Regions from separate parts of the Anaerobacillus sp. genome, predicted to be linked through region 2. Evidence: riboswitches for the same ligand, from Rfam matches in the RefSeq annotation. Region 2 holds a riboswitch; each other region holds the start of a gene.
What was found. A riboswitch is a leader RNA that binds a small molecule or an ion and turns the genes downstream of it on or off. The one in region 2 is predicted to bind S-adenosylmethionine.
Positions count from the first base shown of each region.

Region 1 (5,462 bases), on a different contig from region 2:
TAAAGGGAACATTGAAGCCGGCAACGTGCCCATCAGGAGAGCCAGGCCGTCGTAAAGGTAACGTTGAAGCCGGCAACGTGCCCGTCAGGAGAGCTGAGTCGACGTAAAGGTGACGTTGAAGCTGGCAACGTGCCCGTCAGGAGAGCCGAGTCGTCGTAAAGGGAACATTGAAGCCGGCAACGTGCCCGTCAGGAGAGCCAGGCCGTCGTAAAGGGAAACATAGTAGAAAAGGGTTCTTTGTGTCGCCAATATTGTAGCCTTACAATAGAGAATAATGGAGGGGGAAAATGGTAAATGAGGCAAGTAAATATGATTTCTAGCTTGTTTTTAGGAAGGAAAAAAAAGAGGCTGGACTCAAAAGTCATTTTACAATAACCTCTTAAGTCAGCCTCTTCAACTTTAGAATTAAGATTTTCTATAGAATTAGGTTTTCTTTTAGAATTTAGATTTAGAATTTTGGTCCGGCATTGCGGATCTCATCGCTTATTTCCGCAAACTTTTTAAAGTTTTCTTGAAACTTAGTAGCTAGAGACTTTGCTTTGGCATCGTATGCCTTTTTATCTGTCCATGTATCCTTAGGCTGAAGAATTTCATCAGGTACTCCTGGGCACCGAGTTGGGATATTTAATCCGAAAATCGGATCGACAATTGTTTCAACAGAGTTTAATTCGCCTAATAGAGCGGCTTGAACCATCGCACGAGTATAAGCTAAATTCATACGTTTACCAACGCCATACTCGCCACCAGACCAGCCAGTGTTTACTAAGAATACTTGGGCATTATGTTGGTTAATTTTCTCCCCTAACATTTCGGCATAGCGGTAGGCTGGAAGTGGTAAGAATGGTGCTCCAAAGCAAGTTGAGAATGTTGCTTCTGGACTTGTTACACCACGTTCAGTACCTGCTAGCTTACTTGTGTAACCTGATAGAAAGTGATACATGGCTTGTTCTTTTGTTAGTTTACTAATTGGAGGTAATACTCCAAAAGCATCCGCCGTTAGAAAAATAATTGTACTAGGGTGGCCTGCGACACTTGGAATGACTGAATTTGGAATCGATTGAAGTGGGTAGGCAGCACGAGTATTTTCAGTTAATGATGTATCATGATAATCTGGATTAAAATTTTTATCTAAAACGACATTCTCTAAGACTGCGCCAAAGCGAATTGCGTTGTAGATTTGTGGTTCTTTTTCCTCGGTAAGACTGATACATTTTGCATAGCAACCACCTTCGATATTAAAAACACCAGTGTGTGACCACCCATGCTCGTCATCACCGATTAAATGGCGATCTGGATCAGCAGAGAGAGTTGTTTTCCCTGTTCCAGATAGACCGAAGAATAAAGCTACATCACCTTCATCTCCAACGTTTGCTGAGCAATGCATAGAGAGGACATTTTTTTCAGGCAATAAATAGTTCATAATTGAAAAAATTGATTTTTTTATTTCTCCAGCATATTCGGTACCACCAATAAGAACTGTACGTTTCTCAAAAGAGATGATAATAAACGTCTCTGAATTGGTACCATCAATTGTTGGATTAGCTTTAAATCCAGGTGCTGAAATAATCGTAAACTCAGCCTCATGAGTCGCTAGCTCAGCTTCTGTAGGGCGGATGAACAATTGGCGAGCGAAGAGATTGTGCCAAGCAAACTCATTTATAACACGAATTGGGAGGCGATATCCCTTATCTGCACCTGCATAGTTTTTTGAAGCATAGACTTTATCTTTTGTTTTTAAATATGCTAGTACTTTTTTATATAAATTTTCAAATACATCTTTACTAATCGGTTGGTTTACAGCCCCCCAATTAATTTTGTTTCTTACAGAAGTTTCTTCTACGATGTACTTATCCTGAGGTGAACGTCCTGTGTATTTACCAGTTGTTGCAAGAAGGGCTCCAGTGGAAGTTAATTTGCCTTCTTTTCGCTCAAGAGCACTTTCCACTAATTGTGATATCGGTAAGTCGTGGCAAATATTATCACCCTTCAAAACATTTTCTAATTCTGTTTCATAACTAAGTGTACTCATTCGCACCAAAACCCTTCCTAATATTGTTTTTTTAAAGAATAAATTTTCTGGACTTCCATAAAGCCTGTTTTGACGAGCGTCCAACACTCGATTTAAGAGCTAGTCAGAATAAAAGTTTAAAAAATACAGTTGACCGTTTATCAATGACTATACTTTTTAATTTATGCTGTAATTACCTTCTTTGTCAATAATTAGTATAACACATTAAGATTAATAGTCTATACTATTCACCTTTTTTTATTTCGACAATAATGAATTTCATCATTCTTTCTTTTCGCTACTAAGTTCTAAATGTAGTTGCGTTAAAACCATTCGCAACTACATATAGTTTGATATAGCTCGATTAAGGTAATGATGAAATTCACTTAATTAAAGTAGCATTTTGGTTACTCTCGATGAATGATTTGGAGTGAGGGAAAAAAGCAAAGTAATTATCGACAAAACTAGGCAAGATCAACGAAAATAGGTTGACTTTATATAACTGTTACGATATGATATGACCCGAACGGATACTCTTATCCCGAGTCGGTGGAGGGACAGGCCCGAAGAAACCCAGCAACCAACACTTAAATGTTTGCTTCATTAGCTAACATTCCATCATAGTGAAAAGGTGCTAACCTGCAAGACTACGGTCTTGATCGATAAGAGGCGAAAGGCTTATAATCAAAACCTTTTCCTCATCTTTGGGAAAGGTTTTTTCATATGAGGCTAAAATTATTTGTGTTTGTCAACGATGTACCGTGACTTTCACGAAGATGAAAGAAATTAGTCTAATCTTAGTGTAACCATAGAAAAAATGGTTAAGCTAGGTTTAAAAGGAAATGATTTGTTCTTTCAAAAAATTCTGTTTGACTACACAGTCAATAGGGAAAATGAGTACCGTATCAAAGAAGTACATACCCTAAAAAGGTTGAAGGAGGTACAAAAAATGACAGATAAGAAAACACGTCGTTTATTTACATCAGAAAGTGTAACTGAAGGTCATCCAGATAAGATTTGTGACCAAATATCAGATTCGATTCTTGATGCTATTTTAGCTAATGATCCTAATGCCCGTGTTGCGTGTGAAACATCAGTAACAACTGGTTTAGTACTCGTTGCAGGAGAAATTACAACATCTACATATGTTGATATTCCTAAGATTGTACGTGAGACGGTTCGTAACATTGGCTACAACCGCGCTAAGTATGGTTTTGACTCTGAAACTTGTGCAGTATTGACATCAATTGATGAGCAATCAGCTGATATTGCCCAAGGTGTTGATCAAGCTCTTGAAGCACGAGAGGGTTTAATGACAGATGAAGAAATCGAAGCAATTGGGGCAGGAGATCAAGGGTTAATGTTTGGCTATGCAAATAACGAAACACCTGAATTAATGCCACTACCAATATCACTTGCTCACAAGCTAGCTCGTCGTTTAACAGAAGTTCGTAAAGAAGAAATCCTTCCTTATTTACGTCCAGATGGTAAGACGCAAGTAACCGTTGAGTACGATGAGAATAATAAACCTACACGAATTGATACGATTGTTATTTCAACCCAACATCATCCAGAAATTTCGTTAGAGCAAATTCAACGTAATCTAAAAGAGTATGTGATTAAGCCAGTTGTACCTGCTCATTTAATTGATGAAGAGACTAAATACTTTATTAATCCAACAGGGCGTTTCGTTATCGGTGGACCACAAGGTGACGCTGGTTTAACAGGACGTAAAATCATTGTTGACACTTATGGGGGCTATGCACGCCATGGTGGTGGAGCATTCTCTGGTAAGGATCCAACAAAAGTTGACCGTTCAGCAGCTTATGCAGCTCGTTATGTTGCGAAGAACATTGTTGCCGCAGGACTTGCTGATCGCTGTGAAGTTCAACTTGCTTATGCAATTGGTGTAGCGCAACCAGTATCTATTTCAATTGATACATTTGGCACAGGGAAAGTTTCTGAAGAAATATTAGTGGAAGTTGTTCGTTCAAACTTTGACCTTCGTCCAGCTGGTATTATCAAAATGCTAGACCTACGTCGTCCGATCTATAAGCAAACTGCTGCATATGGGCACTTTGGACGTACAGATATTGAGTTACCATGGGAATTCACAGATAAAGCAGAAGCATTAAAAGCTCAAGCTCTAAAATAATAGAAAAGTGGCTGTCCAAAAGTAAAGTCACCTAACGTAGTATAAATAGATCGTGTACAACATACACCTCTAGATATAGTACGTTAGGTGAACCGAAACTTATTGGACAGCTTTTTTTTGTTCAAAAAATAGACACAACCCTTTGTCACTTTTTAGCGAATAGGGCAAACGCTTTCTTTGTAGGTAGGAAAAGATATCAATTTTTTTCCTAGCCAAGTATTTATGAAATCAGGAAAATAATGAGAGATTTTGTCACAAGAATTATATGAAAATTGCATAGATTTGGGATTAATATAGAGGTATTACTATTTTTACCGTCGAAATGTAATATTAAGAATATTATGTAAAAAGTGTTTGAGGAGGGAGTTTGTGATAACTAAACCTAGTGATCACGATCTTTATTTATTTCACCAAGGCAACTTATTTAAAAGCTATAGCTTTATGGGGGCACATCCTAAAGTAGAGGAAGGGAAAGATGGTGTACGTTTTACAGTTTGGGCACCAAATGCAGTTAATGTCAATGTAGTTGGTAGTTTTAACCAATGGGTTGGGGAAAAACACCCAATGAAACGAGTAACACCAAATGGAATTTGGACACTGTTTATTAAAGGTCTAAAAGAGGGCGATTTGTATAAATATGAATTAGAAAGCAAGTCAGGTAAGACGTTTCATAAATCTGATCCTTATGCTTTTTACTCCGAAATACGTCCCAATACTGCCTCTTTAATAACCTCTCTTGATGGTTACCAGTGGAAAGACGAGCAATGGCAAAAACAAAAGCAGAAACAAACGATTTATGAGGAACCACTCTCGATTTACGAAGTTCATCTTGGTTCATGGAAGGTTAATAAAGATGGAGAGTTGTATACTTATCGCCAGCTTGCCCATGAACTTGTGGACTATGTTAGCGAAATGGGCTATACACATATTGAAATCTTACCTATTTCAGAACACCCATTTGATAAATCATGGGGCTACCAGTTAACAGGGTATTTTTCAGTGACAAGCCGCTTTGGTACCCCAGATGACTTTAAATACTTAGTTGATTGTTGCCACCAAAGAGGAATTGGTGTCATCCTAGATTGGGTTCCAGGTCACTTCTGTAAAGATGACCACGGCTTACGTCTTTTTGATGGAGAACCAGTTTTTGAATATAAAGATATACAAAAGGCTGAGAAAAAGGAATGGGGCACGCTTACCTTTGATTTTGGTCGTCCAGAAGTTGTCTCATTTTTAATTTCAAACGCCATTTTTTGGATGGATGTTTATCATATTGATGGGCTCCGCGTCGATGCTGTT
Region 1 covers NZ_JBKBWN010000004.1:171,251-176,712, forward strand. Annotated here, with positions in the region: gene pckA (phosphoenolpyruvate carboxykinase (ATP)) at 449-2,029, opposite strand; SAM riboswitch class I at 2,542-2,677, shown strand; gene metK (methionine adenosyltransferase) at 2,958-4,163, shown strand; gene glgB (1,4-alpha-glucan branching protein GlgB) at 4,533-5,462, shown strand, end outside.
Region 1: it holds a riboswitch for S-adenosylmethionine, as region 2 does, so the genes downstream of both, metK (methionine adenosyltransferase) here and ACK4M9_RS13860 (methionine ABC transporter ATP-binding protein) in region 2, are expected to answer to the same signal.

Region 2 (5,462 bases):
AGTGGTAAAGTAGTTGCTGTTAATGAAGATCTAGATGATTCCCCAGAGCTTGTTAATGAATCACCATACGAAAAAGCTTGGATGATTACAATTGAGCTAAGTGACGAATCAGAATTAGACAAGCTTATGACAGCAGAAGAATACGAAGCGATGATTAAAGAAGACTAATATAATCAAAAAGACTCTCACCAAGTGGTGAGAGTCTTTTTTCGGCCAGAAGATTTGCTAGTCGGCGCTTAGCGGGGCGCTTCAGCATTTCGTTACGTCTAGCTTCAGTGCCCAGCCCCTCGAAGCAAATAACCTGCCAATATAAAAAGTGTAAAAACCACACTTTTTAATTGTCAGAACATTTGCTAGTCGTGGCTAAGCAGGGCACTTACGCTTTTGGGTTTAACACCAGCCCATGTCACAATCGTCAACGTATTTTTTTGTGTACTCGATTGTGTCGTTTTCATGTTTATATATTTTATCTTTGTCGAATTCGAAGCCTTCAGCCATTTCATAATGATTACCTTGATCGGTCATAATGATTTGCCCTACTTTTTTTTCGTCAAGAAAAAGCCCCATCTTCCTTCCATCCTCGAGCTTTCCTTGAACTTTTGAAGTGATATCAATTTTCTTCTCCACACAAATTCCTCCTCTACGTTTTATTTATAGGATACCCATTGAAACAAAAACGTTTATAGGTATTAATTGGGAGGATAATTATAAAAAAAATTAAGCGAAAATCCTTTCAATATTTCATTATATCGACTATTATATTTAGGGACGCGAAATATGTGTTAAGAGGGAGGTGACCACGTGGGGAATTTTATTGGAGGGTGGTCTACCCAATTTAAAGGATATAACAAAAACATTCGGCTATTTTTGTTGTCATCAATTCTTGGTCATATAGGTATGGGAATTTTTATGATTATTTATAATTATTACATACGTGAGCTAGGTTTTGATGAACAAGTAAATGGAAAAGTTATTGCAATGACGGCGACTGCACAAGCAATTATGCTTTTGCCGGCAGGGATTTTGAGTGATCGCTTCGGTCGGAAAAAAATCATTTTCTGGGGTGGTCTTCTTTCGGCAATAACCCTGTTATCTAGGTCATTATTTATTGATGAATCGGTGCTTTTAACAGCAGCCTTTTTGAGCGGTATTTTTATGGCATTTATACAGGTATCAACTATACCACTTCTTGCGGAAAACTCTAATGAAAAGCAAAGGGTTCATCTATTTAGCTTTAACTTTGCGATTATGATGGTAGCAAATGTTATTGGGAATATGTTGGGTGGCGGACTCAGTGACATTTTCCAAAATATCTTTTCTTTAGACGCGGTTACAAGCATTCGTATAACGTTGGTAGTTGGTTCGGTATTCTTCTTTGCTTCACTAGTGCCCCTAGTGAAAATCCATGAACAAAAGAAAACTGCAAAACAAATAAAGGAACGAAAATCATACGTAGAGCTGATAAAGACGAATAAAAAAGGTGTAAAGATCATTCTGTTTTTTGCGATTGCTCAAATCATTATTGGTTTTGGCTCGGGATTAGTCATTCCATATTTAAATCTATATTTTACGGATCGGTTTGAAGTTAGTAAATCATTAGTTGGACTTATTTTGTCTTTAGGTCAGGCGATGACAGCGGTAGCAATGCTTATTGGCCCAGCCGTTGTAGCGCGCTTTGGTGAAGTTCGTGCCGTCGTTATTCTACAGTTGGCATCGATTCCGTTTCTGCTACTGACAGCTTTTACTGAAAACTTAACTTTTGCTGTAGTAGGCTTTTTATTCCGTCAGGCTTTAATGAATGCGGGGAACCCAATCCAAATGTCGTTAATGATGCGTAGTGTCGATGATTCAATGAAGGGGCTGGCAAACTCCGTCGGGCAAATGGTGTTTAGTTTAGGTTGGGCAGTCATGGGGCCGGTTTCGACAGGGATTGTTATGTTATACGGCGCCTATTACGGATATGCAATTGTCTTCTCGATTACCGGTGCGCTGTACGTAGTTGCTTCTGTGTATTTCTTCTTCATTTTTAGAAATGTTGATCGGCCAAAGGTTGAAGAAGTCTCGATAACGACAAAACCAGCCGGATAACGGCATTCGTTACTGATATAGGTGCTAATCTAGAAGCGCAACCGATTTTACTAGTAACAAGGTTTTTTTCATGGCTGTAGCGAATACATTAATAAAGAAATAACCTTGGGGGTGTCATTTTACATGCAGTTTGAACGAGTTCTACAAGGGTTTCAGCAACGACTAAAAGAGGCGAGTCAATTACAGGCATATTTAAGGGAAAATCCTTTTGTGATTGCAATAGAGGTTAATTCTAATATCTATACTTTGCGATTATCATCCGACCACGAGGAGTTCAGCAAAAATAGTTATAGTGATGAGAAGGTAAATCTAACGATACAAGGGAATGAGGAAGTTATTGAAAGACTTCTAAAGGGATTAGACCGCCTCCAAAAACTTGAGAGGCAGAAGGAATTAACGGTACAAGGAAACTATTCTGCTATTTTAAAAGCAGAGACGATTTTTTATTTAAATAACGCTTTAGAAAGACCATAAAATACCAATAATATTTTTCAGAAAAATAAATTGACAGTCTTAAAACACCATGTTAAGATTTGTTCTATCGAAACAAATTTAATTATGAAAACTTAATACTCTTATCAAGAGAGGTGGAGGGACTGGCCCGATGAAACCCGGCAACCGCTAAGTATTTATACTTAGGAAGGTGCCAATTCCTGCAGAGCTAGAGGCTTTGGAAGATGAGATGGATGAACCTATCTATAAACCTTTCTGTGCTTCTGTGTGCAGAAAGGTTTTTTGTGTTACGGAGCCAGGCACCAACTAACATTTGAGGTGCCTGGCACCACAAAAAGACAAATAAGATTATAAATCCATTACAGGTGGAAAAATTGGATAACTCTACCGTAGCCTTTTAACGCGTTAACCTAAGTAAACACATAAGAATAATTAGATAAAGGGGTGATCCACGATGATAACGTTAAACTCTTTAAAGAAGGTATTTCAAACAAAAGATGGAGTCGTAACTGCTGTCGATAATATAAATTTAACAATTAACGAAGGTGAGATATACGGAATTATTGGTTATAGTGGTGCAGGGAAAAGTACTTTAATTCGAATGCTGAACATGTTAGAAAGACCCACTTCAGGAACGGTGGAGGTAGCGAGGAAAAATCTATCACAGCTTTCAAACAAACAACTTCGCCTAGCGCGTCAAGAAATAAGCATGATCTTTCAGCATTTTAACTTACTTTGGTCAAGGACAGTTCGTGAAAATATCTCTTTCCCCCTTGAAATAGCGGGCGTTCCGAAAGAGAAGCGTAAAGAAAGAGTAGAAGAATTAATAAAGTTGGTTGGTTTAGAAGGAAGAGGCGAATCGTATCCATCGCAGCTGAGTGGTGGTCAGAAACAACGTGTTGGTATTGCGAGGGCACTTGCTAATAATCCAAAAGTATTACTATGCGACGAAGCAACATCTGCACTAGATCCGAAAACGACAGACTCGATTTTAGAGCTTCTCGTTGATATTAACCGTAAATTAGGGTTAACGATTGTTTTAATCACTCATGAGATGCATGTTATCCGTAAGATTTGCCACCGTGTTGCAGTGATGGAAAATGGGAACATCGTTGAAGAAGGGCCAGTACTTGAAGTATTTCGTCAGCCTACTCAAGAGATGACAAAGGAATTTGTCAAGCAAGTCACTGAGCCTGAGGAAACGGTAGAAACGGTAAAACATCTTTTGGCAGAAACAAATACAGGAAAGATTGTACAGCTTACCTTTGTCGGTGGCGATGCAGAAAAACCGTTAATCACGCAAATGATCCGAGCGTTTGATATTGATATTAATATTCTGCAAGGGAAAATTTCGCATACTCAAAATGGCCCTTATGGAGCACTGTTCGTCCATATTGATGGTGACGACACAGAAGTCGAGCGAGCTATCGAATATGTCAAGGAGAAGCAAGTAAAAGTGGAGGTGATTAGTAATGGTTAATGAGTTACTTCCAAATGTGAAATGGTCATTAGTTTGGAATGCCACACAGCAAACATTATATATGACTGGAATATCAGTAGTTGCAACGTTATTTTTAGGAATTATCCTAGGACTGTTTCTTTATTTAACTGATAAAGGTAACCTTTGGGAAAATAAAATTATCCATGCGATTACGGCTGCTTTCGTAAATATATTCCGTTCAATACCTTTCATTATTCTAATAATATTATTAATTCCGTTTACGTTATTTGTAGTTGGTACATTCCTTGGAGCAAAAGCAGCTTTACCGGCGTTAATTATCGGAGCTGCACCGTTTTATGCAAGAATGGTTGAGATTGCTCTTCGCGAAATCGATAAGGGAGTGATTGAAGCTGCAGAGTCGATGGGAGCCACTCACTTACAAATCATTTTTAAAGTATTGATACCTGAATCACTACCAGCATTAATTTCAGGGATTACGGTAACTGCAATTGCACTTGTTTCATTTACCGCTATGGCAGGTTTCGTAGGTGCTGGTGGTCTTGGAGATTTAGCTTTCTTAGACGGTTTCCAAAGAAGTCGTAATGATGTAACACTTGTAGCAACAATCGTCATTTTAATCATCGTCTTTTTCATTCAATCAATCGGTGACTTTTTAAAACATGCAACAGACAAACGTTAATTAAATTCTTCTACTCATAAAGAAGAAAGTTAAAATATAAAAACAATTATTGAGAGGGGTACAATATATTATGAAAAAATTAGCAGGAATTTTAAGCGCAGCATTATTATCACTTACATTAGTTGCATGTGGCCAAGGAGAGCAACCAGTTGCAGAACCAAAAACAGGATATGAAGAAGCACCGACTGAAACGGCAGAAGCTACTGAGGAAGTTGTAAAACTAGTTATTGGAGCTTCTAACGTACCACACGCAGAAGTATTAGAAGCAGCAGCACCACTTTTAGTAGAAGAAGGAATTGAGATTGAAGTTGTTCGTTTCCAAGATTACGTTTTGCCAAACAAAGCACTAGCTAGTGAAGAACTTGATGCGAACTATTTCCAGCACATTCCATACTTAACAAAGCAAAATGATGAAAATGGTTACGGATTTGTCAATGCAGGTGGAATTCATATTGAGCCAATCGGTGTTTACTCGCAAAAATGGGCTAGCTTAGACGAACTTCCAGAAGGTGCTGAAATTATAATGAGTAGCGCTATACCTGACCATGGTCGTATTTTAGCAATGTTAGCAGACAAAGGCTTAATTACATTAGCTGAAGGTGTAGGAATCACGGCAACTTTAGAAGACATCACTGAAAACCCAAAGAACTTTAAGTTTAATGATCGTGTTGAAGCTTCTCTTTTACCGCAAGCATACTTGAATGGTGAAGGCGATGCAGTTTTAATCAATTCTAACTTTGCCCTAGGTGCTGGACTTTCTCCAGGGAAAGATGCTATTGC
Region 2 covers NZ_JBKBWN010000009.1:60,387-65,848, reverse strand. Annotated here, with positions in the region: gene gcvH (glycine cleavage system protein GcvH) at 1-168, shown strand, start outside; gene ACK4M9_RS13875 (YusG family protein) at 391-627, opposite strand; gene ACK4M9_RS13870 (MFS transporter) at 802-2,088, shown strand; gene ACK4M9_RS13865 (SCP2 sterol-binding domain-containing protein) at 2,212-2,562, shown strand; SAM riboswitch class I at 2,661-2,772, shown strand; gene ACK4M9_RS13860 (methionine ABC transporter ATP-binding protein) at 2,996-4,021, shown strand; gene ACK4M9_RS13855 (methionine ABC transporter permease) at 4,014-4,682, shown strand; gene ACK4M9_RS13850 (MetQ/NlpA family ABC transporter substrate-binding protein) at 4,753-5,462, shown strand, end outside.

Region 3 (5,462 bases), on a different contig from region 2:
CACCAGTTTGTTGATCGACTTTATGGTTATTGTGCAAGAGTTTTGTTTGGATATGGTATTGATCAGCCAATGTTAGCTCCCCCTTCGATACATGCCAATGCTTGCGTCAAGTCATCAATTAAATCTTCTTTATTTTCAACACCTACGGAAAAACGTAAAAGTCTTTTACAGACTCCAAACTTTTCACGAACATCCTCTGGAATATCGGCGTGCGTTTGGGTTGTAGGATACGTCATTAAACTTTCTACGCCACCAAGACTTTCTGCAAAGGTAATTAGCTTCAAATTTTGTAATAGTTTATTTACAGATTTAGGATCTTTGATCCTAAAAGACAGCATTCCCCCACGACCTGGGTATAAAACATCTGTAACCAGTGGATGCTCTGTTAAAAAACTGGCCACTACTTTTGCATTTTCTTCGTGCTTCTCCATTCTTAAAGCCAACGTTTTCAACCCTCTAATTAATAACCAAGAGTCAAACGGGGATAATGTCGCACCAATACCATTATGGAAAAAGCCAATCCTTTCAGAAAGACCATCACCTTTTGCAACAATCAGACCTGCTAAAACATCATTGTGGCCACCTAAATATTTCGTTGCACTATGAATTACTATATTTGCCCCCTCTTCAATTGGCCTTTGAATATAAGGGGTATAAAATGTATTATCGACAATTAGTAACAGTTCATATTTTTTTGAAATATCACTTACTCTAGTAATACTCAACTCTTGCATTAGTGGATTTGTAGGAGTTTCAATAAAGATTGCTTTCGTAGCTTTAGTAACCAAAGCTTCCAACTGTTCGAAATTGACTCCATCCCAATATCGGAAGTTCACACCCCAATGTTTCCAGCCTTGTTCAAACAGGCGATACGTCCCCCCATATAAATCCTGGCAAACAATAATTTCATCTCCTTGTTTGAATATAGACATAACGGTTTGAATTGCAGCCATCCCTGAACTGCATGCAAAACCGCGATCCCCACCTTCTAATAAAGCAATCCCTTCTTCTAAAATATGTCGGGTCGGATTTCCAGTCCTACTATAGTCATATCCTGTTGACTGACCAATTCCTTCATGACGATAGGCTGTTGAAAAATAAACCGGTGGATTAACCGTACCTGTTTTTGTATCACTTCTATTACCTAACTGTACTAACTGCGTTTCAAGATGCTTAAATCCCATATTCTCCACCCCTTTAAATTAACGCTTTAAATGACTAAAAATTAACTAAATAAAAAGACTTCTTCTAAATTAAGAAGAAGTCACTGATAGCAGTTTCCTTCTTCTTATCTTTCAAGTTTTGAAAAACTTGATGGATTTAGCACCTGACCACTATAGGCTGGTTGCTGAGATTTCATAGGGCCACTTCCCTCCATCTCTCTCGATAAGAATTAAACGAATTATATGAATTTTTATTTTATATTGATTATTAAACTACACTATTTCGAGAGCAAATGCAACTCTTTTTGCGAAATAGGTTTTAAAACATTAATAAATAGACTATTATCGCCAATTAAAAATAACCTTAAAACAACTTTTTACTTTTTTAGAAGATGTCGCTGAATTCCCTTGAACAAGCCTCTAAAATAGTTAGAGTTTTGAAGAAAGCGAAAGGCAGCGACTTTTCATTGAAGATGGTGTTTTTTATTGCGGTTGTGCATCTATTTGTAACCCTTCTTCATTTCCACAGACACATCGTTTAAACCCAGTTTCATAATTCCCATCCCTATTTAATTTACCGCGCAAAATAAACTTCTCGCCACAATCATAGCACCTTACAGTTACCTTATACCTTTGTTTAGGTTCTAACAATACTTTCACCTCTTTAACACACTTCTGTCTATAGACTATTTATACCCTATTTTTGGCGTTTTTTTCACTATTGGAAATCTTTTTTTACTGTTTTTCGTTAGCTAGTTTAACTTTCTTTAACGCTAGCCACCATAAGAAAATCATAAACGGCAACATCATATACACCCAATAATTAGAAACAAAAAGAATATAATCATACATACCATGCAATAACCACGGTATTAGGAAGGCAAATAACAAAAGCTTTTTCTCATTACTTTTATTACTAAACTTAGCCTTACCAAAGTAATAACCCATAATAACACCGAATAACGCATGCCCTGAAACTGGCAACAACGCTCGAACTAATGCGAGATCGACTCCATATCCATAAGCGACCAGATAAAAAATATTTTCCATCGTAGCAAATCCTAACGAAACACTAACGCCATAGACAATCCCATCGTAATGTTGATTGAACTCGGCGTGTTTGTATGCAGTATAAAATAAGATAAACCACTTAAAAAACTCCTCAAATAAAGCTGCAGAAATAAAGGCTTGTGAAAGTGTATTTATTAAGTACCCCTCTTCTTGAAAGGCATATTGAATAACCAGCACTGGAAACACTAATAAAGCTCCAAAAATAAAGCTTCTAAATACCATGCCAAGAGGCTCAGAATTATATTTATCTTTTAAATAAAAAAAACAAAGTAGAGCTAGGCTAGGAGCTAAACTTGCAAAAATGATACTAACCATTACAACTAGGTTCCTCTCTCTCTTTTTTCTAATGGTAACATGTATCTTAGTTAGATGAGAAGTAAAAAAACATAGACTTTACTCTATGTTTTTTACTCTCATTCAAATTTTTCTTTAACTTGTTCATTTGCTAATAATAAAACAATTAGTTTAATCCTAGCTTTCTTACTATCTAAGTCCCCACCTAAGATAACACCCGCTTTAACTAAGTCATAGGCACTTCCTAAATATTCATAAGTTGGATACACATAGCCCTCTTCACTAGCAGTGGTAATTAAAATGTATATTCCTTTGCTTAACGCTTCACCAATCGCCTCCATCATGAGAGGCGAAACTTGCCCACGGCCCGTACCTTCTAAAATAATTCCACACGTTTTTGACTCGATTGAAGCTCTTAAAAATTTATCATCTGCATTTAAATAACTCATAATGATATCTACATTAGGAATTTCTCTAGGACTTTCAATTTTATAAAATTCGCGGTTAGCCGGTTTTTGATATAAATAAACTTTATCGTTATCAATAATACCTAGATAACCAAAGCCAAAGGCATTAAACCCTTGGATATTTGAAGCGTGTTCTTTCTTCACGTATTTCGCAGCGAATATACGTTCATTAAAAACAACGACTGTTCCAACACCTTTTAATTGGTGATCACATGCTGTATAAATAGCATGTCGTAAATTAATATAAGAGTCACTTCCAATTTCATCGGGAGCGCGTTGTGAACCTGTAATAACAATTGGTCGTTCATCAGCAATGACCAAGTCCAAAAAGTATGCCGTTTCCTCCAACGAATCAGTTCCATGAGTGATGACAATCCCGTCAATTTTGCTATTTTTAAAAATTTCGTCTATCTTTACTTTTATATCTAATAAATCTGCAATTGTAATATGCATACTCGGCTTTTGAAGGATAGAAATGACTTCAACCTCAATATCATTTGGTATTCCACAAATTTTGGCTAGTTCATTTCCTGTTAATTCCCCTGCAACAAGTCTACCTTCTTTATTAGGTTTACTTGCAATTGTACCCCCAGTGGCTAATAACACTACTTTTTTCATTGACCCACAACCTCTTTTATTGATTTCATACCGCTTCTAATTATAGCAAAGAGTGAAAATAAGGTAAAATTACACCTCACTGAGATTAAGAATTATAAGTTTGAGATACTTTCATGAATTCCATAATTCAATATTTATCGCCATTAAGATACTATATTTAGTTGGGTAAAGTCGCCACAACTAAACATAGTTTGATATGGCTCGTTTTTGATAATTATGAAAATCATTCACTTATCTTCAAAAAAAATGAAATTGAAACTGCAAAGTCATCAGTCTCAATCTCATTTTCATCATCTTCAATAAAGCTATAAATACACTAAACGTCAAACTAATATTAAACACTTCTCTATTTGATTAGATCCACCCTCTAAAGCGTGAGGCTTCTGCCATTTTACGAACACCAACCATGTACGCTGCCAAACGCATATCTACCTTACGAGAACCTGAAAGTCGGTAAACATTTTCAAATGATGTGACCATCACCTTTTCTAACTTTGTCTCAACTTCTTCTTCTGTCCAATAGAAGCCCTGATTATTTTGAACCCATTCAAAATAAGAAACTGTTACGCCTCCAGCACTAGCTAACACGTCTGGAACTAACAGAATGCCACGGTCAGTTAACACCTTTGTAGCTTCTAATGTGGTCGGCCCATTGGCAGCTTCAACGACGATTTGAGCTTTAATGTTGTGAACATTTTCTTCTGTAATTTGATTTTCAATTGCAGCTGGTACTAAAATGTCACAATCCAACTCTAATAGTTCTTTATTTGAAATTGTATCTTTAAATAACTTCGTTACCGTTCCAAAGCTATCACGACGATCTAGTAAATATTCAATGTCCAATCCTTCTGGATCGTGGAGTGCACCGTAAGCGTCTGATATACCAATTACTTTAGCACCGGCATCGTGCATAAACTTCGCTAGAAAGCTCCCTGCATTTCCGAACCCTTGGATGACAACTCGTGCTCCTTCAATAGGAATACCTTTCTTTTTCGCAGCTTCACGAATACAAATGGTTACACCTTTTGCAGTTGCTGTTTCTCTGCCGTGGGACCCCCCTAGTACAATTGGTTTTCCGGTAATGAAACCCGGTGAATCAAACTCTTTAATTCTGCTATATTCATCCATCATCCATGCCATAATTTGCGAATTTGTAAAAACATCTGGAGCTGGGATATCTTTTGTAGGGCCCACAATCTGACTTATTGCTCGTACATAACCTCGACTTAATCTCTCTAATTCACGGAAAGACATTTCACGTGGGTCACAAATAATTCCACCCTTACCACCGCCGTATGGTAAATCAACGATTCCAGCTTTTAAACTCATCCAGATAGAAAGAGCTTTTACTTCTTTTTCTGTAACATCAGGGTGGAACCGAACGCCACCCTTTGTAGGACCAACAGCATCATTATGTTGAGCACGATAACCTGTAAAAATCCTAATTGAGTCATCATCCATTCGAACTGGAATTCGCACAGTCAACAACCTTAGTGGTTCTTTCATTAATTCATATACTTCATCAGAGTAACCTAGCTTATCTAGTGCCAGTTTAATTACAGTTTGTGTTGATTTTAAAACATCTGTTGATTCTAGATTATGATCCGTGTTACTTGCCATCAATCTCACCTCAAATTGTTTTCTCTATCTATAATTTATTTTATGAAAGCACTTACAAGTCTACTATAAAGAATTACGACCGTTTTTTCCACTATACTTTCACATTTTCGAAAAATATTTTTAAAATTACCTATTTACTTTTTCTTTTTTTACTTTTAAAACCGATCAAAAAAAGGTAACTCAATTTCCGATCATCGAGTTACCTAATTTCTGGTATCTATATTATTTT
Region 3 covers NZ_JBKBWN010000011.1:45,817-51,278, reverse strand. Annotated here, with positions in the region: gene metC (cystathionine beta-lyase) at 1-70, opposite strand, end outside; gene ACK4M9_RS15435 (methionine biosynthesis PLP-dependent protein) at 63-1,184, opposite strand; SAM riboswitch class I at 1,286-1,393, opposite strand; gene ACK4M9_RS15430 (hypothetical protein) at 1,647-1,814, opposite strand; gene prsW (glutamic-type intramembrane protease PrsW) at 1,899-2,549, opposite strand; gene ACK4M9_RS15420 (asparaginase) at 2,648-3,613, opposite strand; gene ACK4M9_RS15415 (Glu/Leu/Phe/Val family dehydrogenase) at 3,968-5,233, opposite strand; gene ACK4M9_RS15410 (D-alanine--D-alanine ligase family protein) at 5,456-5,462, opposite strand, start outside.
Region 3: it holds a riboswitch for S-adenosylmethionine, as region 2 does, so the genes downstream of both, ACK4M9_RS15435 (methionine biosynthesis PLP-dependent protein) here and ACK4M9_RS13860 (methionine ABC transporter ATP-binding protein) in region 2, are expected to answer to the same signal.

Region 4 (5,462 bases), on a different contig from region 2:
AACATTTGAATGATCATGGTTTATTTATTTTTGATGTCCATTCAATCCATAAAATTGAAAAGGTTTTTAATGGCAACACGTTTGCCCATAACGGCGAAGATATCTCCTATATTTGGGAATGTTTTGCAGGTGTTGAGCCGCACAGTGTTGAACATGATCTATCCTTTTTTGTTCGTAATATGAAGGGTTTATATGAGAGGTACGACGAATTTCATAAACAACGGACATATCCAATTGAGGTCTATGAGCAAGCTTTGCAGAAGGCTGGATTTAAGTTAGTTTCGATCACAGGTGACTTTTCTTTAAAATTGTTAAATAAAGACGCCGAGCGTTGGTTTTTTGTCGCTCAAAGAAAATAGAGTTGAAAAAGAGGCTTTTCTCCATTTTTTTTGGAAAAGCCTCTTTTCACTCTGGACTATTTTTTTTATAATAATATTAAGTAGGGAATTGTTCTTTTACTTTTTCTAAATCTTCATTGTATTTTGCATGAGTTTGCTTGAATAAAAGATCAAACATATCGCCAACTTCACTACCTAATACTTTTAGTCCTTCGCCTGTGACTCCGCCCGGAACGGAAACCCTCTCTTGTAATGTTGGTAATGTAAAAATCCCCTTCTCAAGTAGTTTCCCAAATCCTATCATCATTTCACTAGCCATTTGCGTTCCTTCTTCATGAGTAATTTCAGTTTGTCTAACGGCTGCTTCGATGAAACGCTGAATTAAATAACTAAAAAACGCGGGACCGCAACTGACAATATCTGAAGCTACTCGCGTAATGCCCTCTTCAATAATGACTGGTGTAGAAATATGTGTTAACAGGCTGTGTAAGGTTTCATAGTCGTCAGGCGTGCAAGTTGTTCCTAATGTGACTAGTGATGTCCCTGCAAAAGCACGGTTTGTAATACTAGGAATAATTCGAGCTGTTTTACAGCAGACGACAGATTCCAATTGCGCAATAGAAATCGGACTAGTAATTGAAATAAGTATTTGTTCTTCTGATAATACTGAACTTAGATCCATTAGTAATGGCTGAAATTGTAAAGGTTTTACACAAACAAAGATTATATCAGCTTCGCACGCTACTTCTTCAGAGGAGTTAACAACCTTTAGATCAGGGAATTTTTCTTTAAAAGCATATGCTTTTTCTATTGTTCGATTTGTGATGATAAGTTGAGATGGGGTTACTGCAGTTGATTCGACGAACGATTCAATTAAGATGCTCCCCATACTACCAGTTCCGATAATACCAATTTTCATTTGTTCAACCCCCTCCTTCTCGAACTTTCTTACCCTTAAGTTTATGTGGCTGAAAAAATGAATATGACAAAAATATTCCAACAACTGGATGCATTCAAGGAAAGCCAGCGACAATTAACTGCTCAAATATTCTTTTCACAAAAACATTTGCCGGTAAAAACCATGCCTCCACCATCTCCAACATAAAAGTAGCTAGCTTCCTGCTCTCTTCGCTGTAAAACTCTAACGAATTTTAGAGGCTCGTTCAAGGAAAGCCAGCGACATACTGGTAATACTCAACAAAAAACAATTTTCATACAAAAAAGCTCAGTAAAAACTGAGCTGTGAGATTAATTTCGACTAATAAATTTTAACACCATTTCTTCTGTAACTTGTTTTCTCATCGGAAAACGAAAAGACCTACTTAAGTTGTTTAATTCCTCGGTAATTGCATTAACTTCAACTAAAGAAAAGTGTTTATTAGCCTTCGCATCGTTTACTACTTTTTCAATGCTCTCTTCTCTCTTTATATCAAGTTCTCTATATTTTTTTTCTGCAGCAATAAATGTAGTCATCTGTTCTTTAATCTGTAAGTGTACACTCATATAAATTCTCCTTTTTATCATTCGTTTAGGGGGTAATAACAATGATGAAACTAAAGCGCAACATTCTATTTGTCATTACAGTATGTACAATTGCTTTAATTTTTAGTGTAAGCTTTATTCGTAATTTTGACAACAGTAGCGTACCAGATGATCACTTTGAATTTTTTACAGCAACAAAAGCAACAACAATTGAACAAACTAGCCAATTAGAAATTCAAAACGAGAAAATAGTAGTCGTTGATGTCAAAGGAGCAGTAATTAAGCCAGGTGTCTATGAAATGAACCGTGGCGAGAGGGTAGTACATGCAATTGAAAAGGCTAGTGGCTTTCTCAAAGACGCTAATCAAGACGTAATCAATTTAGCGCTTTTACTAGAGGATGAGATGGTCATTTTTGTTCCGAAAATTGGAGATGAAGAAGTAGAAATGGATGGAACAAATATCTCTACTGTAAAGGATAATGGAAAAATTAATGTTAACGTTGCAACAGCTGAAGAACTTCAACAAATACCTGGAATAGGTCCAGCTAAAGCATCCGCAATCATTTCATATCGTGAAGAAACTGGAAAATTTAAAAGTATCGATGACTTAGTTAACGTCACAGGAATTGGGAAGAAAACAGTTGATAAAATGTCTGAATTCATCGTGGTAAAGTGATAAAATCTTTTTTCAGAAAATTATTGACAATTCTTATTGGTTAAAAGTATAATCACCTCAACGACAATTTAAACGAACACTCTTATTGAGAGAGGTGGAGGGATTGGCCCTATGAAACCCGGCAACCAGTGTGTAAACACAAGGTGCTAAATCCAACAGAACTTATTGGGTTCTGAAAAATGAGAGAAGAAGCAGATGTTAAACTCTTCTCTCATTATGAGGAGAGTTTTTTTAGTTTATATGTGCTAACTGAAGTGAAATTAAAAGGAGGAAGTAAAAAATGACTGAGAGAAATTGGAGTCTAGAAACAATTGCCGTACATGGTGGTCAAGAGGCTGATAGTAATACTTTATCGAGGGCTGTACCGATTTATCAAACTACATCCTATGTTTTCAAAGACACAGATCACGCAGCGAATCTCTTTGCGTTAGCAGAACCAGGAAACATATATACGCGCATAATGAATCCGACTCAAGATGTTTTTGAAAAAAGGGTAGCTGAACTTGAAGGTGGAGTTGCTGCTCTAGCTACTGCAAGTGGTCAGTCGGCAATTACCTTAGCTATATTAAATATTTGTGAAAATGGAGACGAAGTCGTAGCTTCGAGTTCCTTATATGGGGGTACATATAATCTATTTGCCCATACGTTACGAAAGTTAGGAATTAAAGTTCACTTTGTTGATGGCACAGATCCTGAAAATTATCGTGCCGCTATAAATGACAAAACGAAACTTCTTTATGGAGAAATTATCGGCAATCCTAAAGGTGATGTCTTAGATATCCAAGCTGTTTCTACAATTGCGCACGATAATGGCATTCCACTTTTAGTCGACGCTACTTTTTCCACTCCGGCTTTATGTCGTCCAATTGAACATGGTGCAGATATTGTCATTCATTCAGCGACAAAGTTTATTGGTGGGCATGGAACATCTATCGGTGGCGTAATCGTAGATGGTGGAAAGTTTGATTGGGGTAATGGGAAGTTCCCTGGACTTTCAGAGCCAGATCCAAGTTATCACGGTATTGTCTATTCAGAAGCATTAGGAAATCTTGCTTATATCATTAAAGCACGTGTTCAACTCCTTAGGGATATCGGACCTGCAATTGCACCACTCAACTCATTTCTATTACTTCAAGGTCTTGAGACGTTACATTTACGTTTAGAGCGCCATTGTGAAAATGCTTTAAAGGTAGCCAATTATTTAAATGAAAATTCTTTGGTAGAATGGGTAAGTTATCCTGGTTTAGAAAGTCACCCAAGCTATCAATTAGCAGAAAAGTATTTACCAAATGGTAAAGGAGCAATCTTGACCTTCGGTATTAAAGGTGGAATTGAAGAAGGGAAAAAATTTATAAATGCTTTAAATCTATTTTCTCATGTTGCCAATGTTGGAGATGCTAAGTCCTTAGTCATCCATCCAGCAAGTACTACACATCAGCAGTTAACAGCAGAAGAACAGCTATCTGCTGGTGTAACACCTGAATTAATCCGCCTTTCTATTGGAATTGAAAATATAAATGATATTCTTTCGGATTTACAACAAGCTCTTGAAAAAAGCCAAGACTAAAACTAAATATATTTGCGCACGTGTCATTTTTTGTCTAAACTGAAGTAAATAGAAATTACTTAGGGAGGCACATCTATTGTCACGTATATCTTGGGATCAATATTTTATGGCGCAAAGTCACTTGCTAGCGTTAAGGAGCACTTGTACACGTTTAATGGTAGGAGCTACTATCGTTAGGGATAAACGAATAATTGCCGGAGGTTATAACGGATCTATTTCTGGTGGTGAGCATTGTACCGATGACAATTGCTATGTAGAAAACAATCATTGTATCCGAACAATTCACGCCGAGATAAATGCATTACTACAATGTGCAAAATTCGGTGTACCAACAGCGGAAGCGGAAATTTATGTCACTCATTTTCCTTGTTTGAATTGTACGAAGGCAATTATTCAAAGTGGCATTAAGAAAGTTTATTATGCAAAAGACTATAAAAATCACCCGTATGCTATTGAGTTGTTTGAGAGTGCCGGTGTTTATTTAGAGCATGTTGAGTTAGAGGAAATGATTTTGGATTTGAAATCAGCGGAAAAGTTAGCTTTCACAGCTTCGTTATTAACAAAACTCGAAGAAGCGGGGCTTAGTGAAGCAGATTTGAAAAAATTAACAGAAGAAGCAAATCAACTATTCACGTCTACAACATAGTTGAGCGAAAGATAAATAAGAAAACTAAATTCTTATACTTATAGTATCTAAGCCTTTCGTTCGCGAATAGGAGGTCTAATAAGTGTTTGGAAGGATTTACATTTTAGTTGTTGCAGTTATTTGCAGCGTTATTTTACGAATACAGGGCTTTCATAGCATCTCTCTTTGTCTATCGTTAGCCCTAATTTATCTCTTATATAAAAATAAACACAACCCCAAAATAGTGGTTTCCTCAGCTATCATTTTTGTTTTTTTCTACTTTAACCCCATTTACTTTCCAACTCCGCCATCGCTCCCTTCTGAGAACGAAATCTCAGGAAAGATAAGTTCAATCCCAAAAATTGATGGAAATAAGTTGACGTTTGAATTAAAAACATCAGAAAAGCAACTTGTCCAAATTAATTATTTTTTTAAGACAAAAGAGGAACAAAACTATGGTAAGACGTTAAAATACGGGCTAACATGTAATTTTGAAGGGGTGTATAAAAATCCACCTGAGAGCAGGAATTTCTATAGTTTTAACTACAAAGAATATTTAGCAATGAGGAAGATATATTTTCAATTCACCCCAAAGACCTTCGCAAATACAAATTGTAGAGGTGAGAGTCTATCTCCTTATGGCTTGCTGCAAAGATACCGCCAATTAGGAATTGAATACATTAGCGATCATTTTCCAAAAGAGAGTAAAGGTATTATTATTTCATTAATTTTTGGAGATAGGTCAGAGATGGAACGCGATATTCTCCAATCGT
Region 4 covers NZ_JBKBWN010000006.1:219,227-224,688, reverse strand. Annotated here, with positions in the region: gene ACK4M9_RS10950 (class I SAM-dependent DNA methyltransferase) at 1-359, shown strand, start outside; gene comER (late competence protein ComER) at 436-1,257, opposite strand; gene ACK4M9_RS10940 (DUF2533 family protein) at 1,587-1,841, opposite strand; gene ACK4M9_RS10935 (helix-hairpin-helix domain-containing protein) at 1,883-2,497, shown strand; SAM riboswitch class I at 2,577-2,683, shown strand; gene ACK4M9_RS10930 (homocysteine synthase) at 2,778-4,064, shown strand; gene ACK4M9_RS10925 (ComE operon protein 2) at 4,141-4,710, shown strand; gene ACK4M9_RS10920 (DNA internalization-related competence protein ComEC/Rec2) at 4,793-5,462, shown strand, end outside.
Region 4: it holds a riboswitch for S-adenosylmethionine, as region 2 does, so the genes downstream of both, ACK4M9_RS10930 (homocysteine synthase) here and ACK4M9_RS13860 (methionine ABC transporter ATP-binding protein) in region 2, are expected to answer to the same signal.